Regions from separate parts of the Rhizobium sp. ARZ01 genome, predicted to be linked through region 3. Evidence: predicted binding sites of a transcription regulator. Region 3 holds the regulator's gene; each other region holds the start of a gene.
What was found. Region 3 encodes PhoB, which activates phosphate uptake and scavenging genes when phosphate is short. Its sites were predicted from a motif close to TGTCATNNANCTGTCAT; they were not measured.
Positions count from the first base shown of each region.

Region 1: a site for PhoB is predicted at 1,905-1,921, ahead of phnC (phosphonate ABC transporter ATP-binding protein). Genes of this name have one in related genera too.
Region 2: a site for PhoB is predicted at 1,783-1,799, ahead of IB238_RS03695 (esterase-like activity of phytase family protein). Genes of this name have one in related genera too.

Region 1 is NZ_JACVAE010000002.1:6,098-9,349, forward strand. It holds gene phnD (phosphonate ABC transporter substrate-binding protein) at 2-907, opposite strand; gene phnC (phosphonate ABC transporter ATP-binding protein) at 991-1,848, opposite strand; gene IB238_RS14160 (DapH/DapD/GlmU-related protein) at 1,979-2,593, opposite strand; gene phnL (phosphonate C-P lyase system protein PhnL) at 2,590-3,252, opposite strand, start outside.
Region 2 is NZ_JACVAE010000001.1:787,406-790,657, reverse strand. It holds gene IB238_RS03710 (DUF1326 domain-containing protein) at 1-220, shown strand, start outside; gene IB238_RS03705 (class I SAM-dependent methyltransferase) at 238-1,041, opposite strand; gene IB238_RS03700 (VOC family protein) at 1,246-1,614, opposite strand; gene IB238_RS03695 (esterase-like activity of phytase family protein) at 1,852-3,210, shown strand.
Region 3 is NZ_JACVAE010000002.1:255,519-258,770, forward strand. It holds gene IB238_RS15345 (aspartate aminotransferase family protein) at 1-411, opposite strand, end outside; gene IB238_RS15350 (GcrA family cell cycle regulator) at 838-1,356, shown strand; gene phoB (phosphate regulon transcriptional regulator PhoB) at 1,454-2,137, opposite strand; gene phoU (phosphate signaling complex protein PhoU) at 2,184-2,897, opposite strand; gene pstB (phosphate ABC transporter ATP-binding protein PstB) at 2,954-3,252, opposite strand, start outside.

The sequences.
Region 1 (3,252 bases), 250 kb from region 3:
ATCAGCCGCCGATCGTCGCCTTGCGGGCTTCGATGATCGGCTTGTAGAAGTCGGCGTTGACCTCGGTGAAATTGGTGAAATCGCCGCCCATGACGGCGGTGAAGCAGGCAGCGTCGGCCTTCGGCAGATCGAGCATGAACTGCTTGAACTTCGCCTTCATCTCGTCATCCATCGAGGAACGCACGACGATTGGACCGTTCGGGATCAGTGGCGAGCGCCACAGTTCCACGAGATCGTTCATGTCGAGAATACCCTTCTCTACCATCTTGTGCAGGTTGCCCGAGGTATAGCCGTCCTTGAACTCGCCGACACCCGACCCCCACGTCGTGCCAGCGTCGAACGTGCCCTTGACGACTTCGAGAACTAGGTTTTCATGGCCGCCGCCGAAGCCTGTCTCGCCGAAGAATTCCTTGACCGGTCCGCCAATGGACTCCGGCAGGGTGACGAGCGGAACGAGGTAGCCGGAGGTGGAGTCCGGATCGGCGAAGCCGAGCTTCTTGCCCTTCAGGTCTTCCAGCTTGGTGATGCCGCTATCCTTGCGGGCCACCATGATCGAGTAGTAGCCGGTGGATCCATCGGTCTGGACGGTCGTCAGGATCGGCTCGACCGCCTTGGGATCGGCGAGATAGATCTTGGCAAAGCCGGAAGCGCCGAGTTCGGCGTAGTCGAGCGTGCCGCCGAGCAGACCCTGGATGACGCCGTCATAGTCGGCAGCGGGGAAGAAGGAGACCTTCTCAAAGCCGAGGTCAGCCTTCAGCTTGTCGCCGAGGCACTGGAAGTTGCGCAGGCGGTCGGCTTCATTTTCGCCGCCGATGATGCCGACGCGGAATTCCTTCAGGTCTTCCGCCTGCACGTGGCCGACGAGCGCCAAGAGGGCGACGGCGCCGAAAAGAGCTTTCTTCAGCATGGACTTCTCTCCTGTTTGACCGGCCTCGCCGGCTTTGAGAATGGCTATGACCCTTGACGCGGGCCATTCGATCCCGGCAGGCTTCAGATGCCGGCCAGTGCCAGCGGTTGCACGCCAGCGGATTCCTTGATGTTGTCCTGCACGAGCGGCGCACGAACGCCGCTGATGCTCGTCGAGGTCATGGTCTCGTCGATCTCCGCACCGTCAGCGCCCGCGCCGTAGATCGCGCGCACCGCCGCGGCATCCAGTTCGCGCGCAGGGCCGTCGAAGACGATTCGGCCGGCCGACATGCCGATGATGCGTTCGCAGTAGTTCCGGGCCGTATCGAGCGTGTGAAGGTTGGTGATGACGGTGATGCCCTCGCGCTCGTTGATGTCGCGCAGCGCATCCATGACCACCTTTGCGTTGAGCGGGTCGAGTGAGGCGATCGGCTCGTCGGCGAGGATCATCTTCGGCTGCTGCATCAGGGCACGGGCGATCGCCACGCGCTGCTGCTGCCCACCCGATAGCGTGCCCGCCATCTGCAACGCCGTCTGCTCGATGCCGAGGCGCTCGAGCGCCGCAATCGCCATGATGCGCTCCTCGCGGGTGAACATATTGAGGATGCTGAGCGCCGTGGACCGATGGTTCAGGCGACCGAGCAGCACATTGGTCAGAACGTCGAGGCGCGGCACAAGGTTGAACTGCTGGAAGATCATCGCGCAGTCGCGCTGCCAGTTGCGCAAGGCCGCACCGCGCAGAGAGGATACTTCCACGTCGCCGAAGTGGATCGAGCCTTCGCTCGGATCGACCAGCCGGTTGATCATGCGCAGCAGCGTCGACTTGCCCGCCCCCGATCGGCCGATGACGCCGACCATCTGGCCCTGCGGGATGTCGATGTTGACGGCGTTGACCGCGGCATGTCCGCCGAACCGGCGCGTGACGTTCATCAGGCGAAACATGGCATCCCCTTTCGAGGGCTCGTCATTGATCTTGTTGGGGGCTTTACCGACGCCAGATGAAAGCCGAATGTCAGTTTCATGTCGGTTTGGTAACAATCCACAAAGCCCAGATTTCCAGGGCTTTGCGAGATCACGCGCCATAGCGGGCGAGGAAGTTCTCAGCGTCGAGCGCGCGGAAATCGTCGAGTGCAGAACGCAGCCTGGCATGATCCCAGTCCCACCAGGCGAGCTTCTCGAAGCGTTCGGCAACGTGCTTGCCGAAGCGGTCGCGGATCAGTTTCGCCGGCACGCCGCCGACGATGGTGTAGGGGGCGACGTCTTTCGTGACGACGGCGCCAGAGCCGATGACGGCACCGTTGCCGACCGTGACACCGGGAAGGATCGTCGCGCCATGGCCGATCCAGACGTCGTGCCCGATTGACACGCGGTGCGCCCGCCGCCAGGCGAAGAAGCCCTCCTCCTTGTCGGCATCCGGCCAGTAGTCGGCGGCGCGGTAGGTGAAATGGTGCAGCGTCGCCCGCCACATCGGGTGGTTCGTCGCGTTGATCCGCACCGACGAGGCGATATTTGCAAACTTGCCGATCGTGGCGCACCAGACGGAGCCGTCTTCCATGATGTAGGAGTAGTCCCCGAGCTCGGTCTCGCTGATGCGGCAGCGCTCGGCGACTTCAGTGTAGCGGCCAAGCGTGCAGTCGCTCACCCGCGCCGTCGGATCGACCAACGGCGTCTCTGACAGCTTCGTCATGCCGCTGCCCTCCTGGGCGAGAAGGCGGAAACGTCGACGACCCGGTCGGCCACCTTCGTGCGAACATCGTCGTCGTGGAAGATGCCGAGCAGAGCCACCCCTGCCCGCTGCTTCTCCTCGATCATACCGACGACGATCTCTCGGTTCTTCGCGTCGAGAGAGGCGGTCGGTTCGTCGAGCAACAGGATGCGGTGCTCGGTGATGAAGCCGCGCGCGATGTTGACGCGCTGCTGCTCGCCGCCGGAGAAGGTGGCCGGCGGCAGTTGCCAGAGCTCGCACGGCAGGTTGAGACGCGCCAGCATCTCCGCCGCCTTGTCACGGGCTACAGCCGGAAGCTCGCCATCTGCAACGAGAGGATCGGCAACGACATCGATCGCTGCGACGCGCGGCACGACGCGCAGGAACTGGCTGACATAGCCGAGCGTGACGCGGCGAACGGCGAGCACGGTGCGCGGATCGGCGCTGGCGAGGTCGATCACCTTGCCTTCGTGTTCGACGAGGATCTGGCCGCAGTCGACGCCGTAATTGCCGTAGACCATCTTCAACAGCGAGCTCTTGCCGATGCCGGACGGGCCGCCGAGGACGACGCACTCACCGGCCTTGACGGAAAAGTTGACGTCGGAGACGACCGGCAGGCGGATGCCGTCCCTCAGGTGCAT
Region 2 (3,252 bases), on a different contig from region 3:
ACCGTTCCACATCGCGATGGCGCGTCCTAGCGGCAGTTTCGAGTTTACCTACGCAGAGATCGGGCTCGGCACGACCACGATCACAGGGGATATGGAGATGGCGTTCGAAGACAGCTGGGCGCATTTTTGTGTTCACCACTTCGATCAGCATGGCCTGGTCCGCCAACGATCAAGGCTCACCGCATGGCTTGATCGCATGAGCCAACTTTCTGGTGATTAGCGGCCCTGCCGGCAGCTTCAGGCAGGCCCGGCTTTCTGCGCCATAACGATCAGGGCAGGCATGTCGAACTCGATCGCCCCTCCGTCGATCACGAATGGCTGCAGGACCGTCTGCGACTCCTTCAGAATCCGGGCAAACTGATCGTCTGTGAGCACGCCGCCGAGCGTCCACACGCAGGCACGCTCCGTCGAGACGAGCGCATCGATCGAGTGAAAGCGAACCCTTCCGTTTCGCCGGGCGACTTTTGCATTTCCAATGCCCGCCTCCCGGCAAATGTCCTGCAACTGCTTGGCATCCCCAAGAACGAACGGCGCCCGGAAGGCGTCGCCGACCTCCCTGCCGAATAAACGATCCAGCAGCTGTGCAAAGGCGCTGTAGCCCGGCGAATTGTCGACGCTGTCGCAGACGGCGACCGCCAACCGGCCGCCCGGTTTCAGTACCCGCATCATCTCACGCAGGGCCTGCGGCCTGTCCTGGAAGAACATGAGGCCGAACTGGCTGACGACGGCGTCGAAGCTGTCGTCAGCCAGCGGCAACGCTTCGGCCGCGCCCTCCAGCCACTCGATGCGCGTATCCTTTTTGCGCGCCACGTCCAGCATCTCGGGGTTCGCGTCCAGTCCGACCACCGACCCGGCCGGGCCAACGATGGAGGCAACCGCGAGCGTCAGCGCGCCCGTGCCACAGGCGACGTCGAGCACATGATTGCCCGCTCGTACCGACGCGTCCGCCGCGACCACAGGCCCCCACTGCGCGAAAAGTGCGGGGACGAAGTGGGCGTCGTATACTTCTGCGGGACCAAGTGGGGATTCAGGCGCGGTCATGATGCTGCCTCCAAGCCAAACGCCGCCGCTGCGACGGCGCGTCCGGCGCTGAAATCGAAGGCGTCTGCCTGCCGTCGTGATGGTATTCGCGGGGGCGGCAAACCGGGACCCCGAGTTTATCAAAGCTGAACGTTCGTCGCAGCGATTTCCCGATCTCATAAAGCAGATGTCACGGACGGCAACTTTCGCTCCGTAGGGGAAAATCTAGTCCGCAAGAACCTGCATCAATTCGATACGATTGCCGAAAGGGTCGTTCACATACTTTCGCACATACCCGTCAAGCGGTTGATCGGAGACGGCGCGAAACCCTGCCGCTTCCAGTGTGGCACAGACGTCTGAAAGGTCGTCGACAACAAATCCGGGATGGGCTTTCTTTGCCGGCCTGAAATCGGGATCAACGCCAAGGTGTACCTTGACGCCATCGGCTTCGAACCAACAGCCTCCTCGTGCCGCCAGATGCGATGGCTTTTCCACTTCATTCAACCCGAGCAAGCCTTGATAGAAGGCACGCGCTGCCTCCTCCTGCCCCGCGGGCATCGCCAGTTGAACATGATCAATCCGCCTGACAGTCATTCTCTCTCCCTCCCTTTTTCGGCACCCCACACTTTTGGAAGATAGCGCTTCCTGCCATCGCAACAATGGACACTTTTGGCGCAGCCTGCCGGCGGCGTTGCGGCACCCTGTGTCCAAACGCTGGATAACGCCCCGCAAGCAGCTTCCGTCACGAAAGCTTCAGCCAACTGTCAAGCAGCGGTCATGCGCAACACCTATCGGGACGATGTTCGATCCTTCCACAACAAGGTGAATTCCATGACGAAATCGCTCCTGGCCGGCGCAGCGCTCGCCTTTCTCCTCTCCGGTACCGCACTTGCCGGCGACACCGAGTTTCCCGCGACGCTGAAGGCGCATGCGATCCTTCCCGCAAACACGATCATCGCTGCACCCGCCGATGCTGCCGACTACCTGAAGACTTCGGGCAAGTTCACGACGGCCGACCGCAAGCGGGCCGTACAACTCGGCACCGTTGCCGGTAAGGACGGCGTGCGCCCGACCGGCCTGTCACTGCCGTTCGACGGTCAGCCGATGCAGGGCTTTTCCGGCATCAAGGCGATGGACGATGGCACGTTCTGGACGCTGTCGGACAACGGCTTCGGCAACAAGCTGAACTCGACCGACGCGATGCTTATGCTCCACAACGTCAAGTTCGACTGGGACAAGGGCACGATGGAACCGGTCAAGACGGTGTTCCTCTCCGATCCGGACCGGAAGGCGCCCTTCCCGATCGTGATGGAAGGTTCCGCAACCCGCTACCTGACCGGCGGCGACTTCGACGTGGAATCGATCCAGCCGGTCGAGGACGGCTTCTGGATCGGCGAGGAATTCGGCCCCTACATCCTGAAGTTCGACCGGGACGGCAAGCTCACAGACGTCGTTGCGACCGTCATCGACGGCAAGCCAGTTCTGTCGCCGGACAACCCGACACTGACCGTGCCGGCAGATCCGTCGAAGAAGATGCCGGTCTTCAACCTGAAGCGTTCGGGCGGCTACGAGGGCATGGCGCTGTCGAAGGACGGATCCAAGCTCTACGGCCTGCTGGAAGGGCCGCTGTGGGTCGACAATGAATCGGTCGAGCAGGCGGACGGTCGTCCGGCGCTCCGCATTGTCGAATTCGACGTCGCCACCAAGGCCTGGACGGGCCGCAGCTGGCTCTACCCGCTGGCCGAGGGCGGCGAGGCGATTGGCGACTTCAACATGCTGGACGAGACGACGGCGCTCGTAATCGAACGCGACAACGGCGTCGGCACGGCGGACAAGGCCTGCGCCGACCCGAAGGATCCGAAGCCGGATTGCTTCGCGGTCGCCTCGAAGGTGAAGCGCATCTACAAGATCGAGATGAGCGACGCAAACGTCGGCAAGGCCGTGCGCAAGATCGGCTACATCGACCTGCTGAAGGTTGCCGATCCCGACAACAGGAAGCGCCAGGGAGGCGGCGACGGCTTCTACGACATGCCGTTCCTGACGATCGAGAACGTCGACCGGGTGGACGACACGCACATCATCGTCGGCAACGACAACAACCTGCCCTTCTCCGCCGGCCGCTTCGTCGACAAGGCCGACGACAACGAGTTCGTTCTGCTTGAGGCGGGTGAATTGCTGAAGGCCAAGTAATCGGGCCGAAATTGAAAGGGGCGGCTGATGCCGCCCCCCCCC
Region 3 (3,252 bases):
CGCAAGCGTACGGCCATGGAAGGCACCCTCGAAGGTGATGACATGGAACTTGCCGGGATGACCCTTGGCGAAATGATAGCGCCGTGCCGTCTTGATCGCGCATTCCAGCGCCTCGGCGCCGGAATTGGTGAAGAACACCTTATCGGCAAAGGTCGCCTCCGTCAGCCGCTTGCCGAGCGTTTCCTGTCCAGGAACCTCGTACAGGTTCGACAGATGCCAGACCTTGTCGGCCTGTGCCTTCAGGCTCTCGACCAGATGAGGATGGGCATGCCCCAGCGAATTGACCGCGACGCCGGCTGCAAAATCGAGATAGCGCGAACCATCCTCCGCGATCAGCCAGACGCCCTCGCCGCGCTCGAAACGCAGCGGCGCACGCAGATAGGTCTCGTAAAGCGGCGTGGCATCAGCCATGGCGCGTATCTCCTTCGCAGCGGATGCGGAATACAGTTCCCGGGCTTGTCTTTTCCTCACGGGAAAAATCGAAAATGCCGCCTTTCGGCGGCGGCCGCACTATCTGCATTTCAGGGGCCGATGTCAACAAAAGGACGCAACGTCAATCGGCCTTAACATACCGCTGCGTGACGATTCACAACACTCGATGGAAGTGTCGCAAGTGAGTCACACCTTACGAGCAAGTTGGGGAAAACTGGAAAATCGAATCGGCCGGATTCCCGCGACTCTTGTCACAGAGTCCCCCTGTCAGTAGGTTAAAAGTCAATTGCTAGACTGCATGCGGCGGAACTAGTCACCAACAGTATCAGAGCGTTCCGTGCTCCGGAGCCATCCGGGGCGCTGGAGAGGGATTCCCGGTAGCGAACGCTGGAACGGAGGCGGTAGATGAACTGGACAGACGAGAGGGTCGAGAAGCTCAAGAAGCTCTGGTCCGAAGGACTGAGTGCCAGCCAGATCGCAGCACAACTCGGCGGCGTCAGTCGCAACGCGGTGATCGGCAAAGTCCATCGGCTCGCGCTGCCCGGCCGCGCCAAGGCGGGCGGCACGCCGACTGCGACCCGCGCCAAGCGACCGGCGTCTGCGCCGCGCCCTGCAAACTTCGCGCCCCGCGTGGCAACCCGCACGGTTGTCCGCCCGGCAGGCGCAACCGTCATCAAGGAAGAGGTCGCCTTTGAGTATGACGACCTGCCAGCTACCCGGGTCGTCACCAACGTGGTCCTGCCGATGTCGCGTCGGCTGGAACTGACGGAGCTGACCGAGCGCACCTGCAAGTGGCCGAACGGCGATCCGCTGACGGAAGAATTTCATTTCTGCGGCAACGAGTCCCCGGACAACTCGCCGTACTGCCTCTATCATCAGCGACTGGCCTATCAGCCGTCAGCCGAACGTCGCCGGATGCGTTGATCGGGCACCGCCCTTTCCTAGCGAACAAGCAGCGAGACAAATGCAAACGGGCCCCTCAAGGCCCGTTTTCGTTTCCGATTGTCGCGTCGCGACGCTCTTACGCCTCCAGCGAATACCCCGCCCCGCGCACTGTGCGTATGACGTCCTGCATGTTGGAGAAATTCAGCGCCTTGCGCAGCCGGCCGACATGGACATCCACAGTACGCTCATCGACGTAGATGTCGTGGCCCCAGACACCATCGAGCAACTGCGAACGCGAGTAGACGCGGCCGGGGGATGCCATGAGGAATTCGAGCAGCCGGAACTCGGTCGGGCCGAGGCGAACTTCCCGCGTCCGGCGATGGACACGATGGGTCTCACGGTCGAGTTCGATGTCGCCGCACTTCAGAAGTGTCGAGACCACTTCGGGCCGCGCGCGCCGGAGCATCGCTTTGACCCGCGCCATCAGCTCGGGCGTCGAGAAGGGCTTCACCACATAGTCGTCGGCACCGGTGGCAAGGCCACGGACTCGTTCGTTTTCTTCGCCACGTGCCGTCAGCATGATGATCGGCAGGCGCTCAGTCTCGGAGCGCTGGCGCAGGCGCCGGCAAAGCTCGATGCCGGAGACACCGGGCAGCATCCAGTCGAGGATCAGAAGATCCGGCTGGCGTTCCTGCAGCCGTATCTCCGCTTCGTCGCCGCGCAGGATCGTGTCGACCTCGAAGCCCTCAGCCTCAAGGTTATAGCGCAGGAGGACGCTCAGCGCCTCCTCGTCTTCGACCACGGTTATCTTGGGAACCATACCTTGGGAACTCCCGGGGATCTAATGTTCAGAGGCTTCGAGGCGATCATTCCTTGACCGCGCCGACCGAGGTGGTGTGATCGTCCTTCGGGCGCTCGCCTTCCGGCGGCGCACCTGTCGCCATGTAGAAGATCGTCTCGGCAATGTTTGTGGCGTGGTCGCCGATACGCTCGATGTTCTTGGCGCAGAACAGGAGATGCGTGCAGGGCGTGATGTTGCGCGGGTCTTCCATCATGTAGGTCAGGAGTTCACGGAACAGCGAGGTGTAGATCGCATCGATCTCATCGTCGCGCTCGCGGATCTCCTTGGCCTTCTCGATGTTGCGCGAGGCGTAAACGTCGAGAACCTCCTTCAGCTGCATCAGCGCCAGTTCGGCGAGATGCTCCAGCCCGCGAGCCAGCTTGCGCGGCATGCCCGAACTCTGCACGGCGATGACGCGCTTGGCGTTGTTCTTGCCGAGGTCGCCGACGCGTTCGAGTTCGGCGGCAATACGGATCGCGCCCATGATCTCGCGCAGGTCCGCCGCCATCGGCTGCCGCTTGGCGATCGTCAGGATCGCCTTCTCGTTGATCTGCCGCTCGGCATTGTCGAGGACAACGTCCTCGGAAATCACCTTCTGGGCAAGTGCCGTGTCGGTGTTGACCAGCGCACGTACGCTGTCGCCCACCATCTGTTCAGCAGTGCCACCCATCTCGGAAATGCGGCGGGTGAGATACTTTAGTTCTTCGTCGTAGATCGAAACGATATGGGTCGATGACATGGTCTTTCCTCAACGGGCGCAGATGCGCCGGGTCTTCATCCGGGACCGGGCTCGCGTCAACCGAAGCGGCCCATGATGTAGTCCTGCGTGCGCTGGTCATCCGGATTGGTGAACATCTTGTCGGTCTCGTTCTCCTCGACGAGATTACCGAGGTGAAACATGGCGGTGCGCTGCGACACGCGGGCCGCCTGCTGCATCGAGTGCGTGACGATGACGATGGTGAAGTTCGCTCGCAGTTCGTGGATCAATTCCTCGACCTTGGCGGTCGCGATCGGGTCGAGCGCCGAGCAGGGCTCGTCCATCAGGATCACCTCGGGGCTGACGGCGACGGCGCGGGCGATGCAAAGACGCTGCT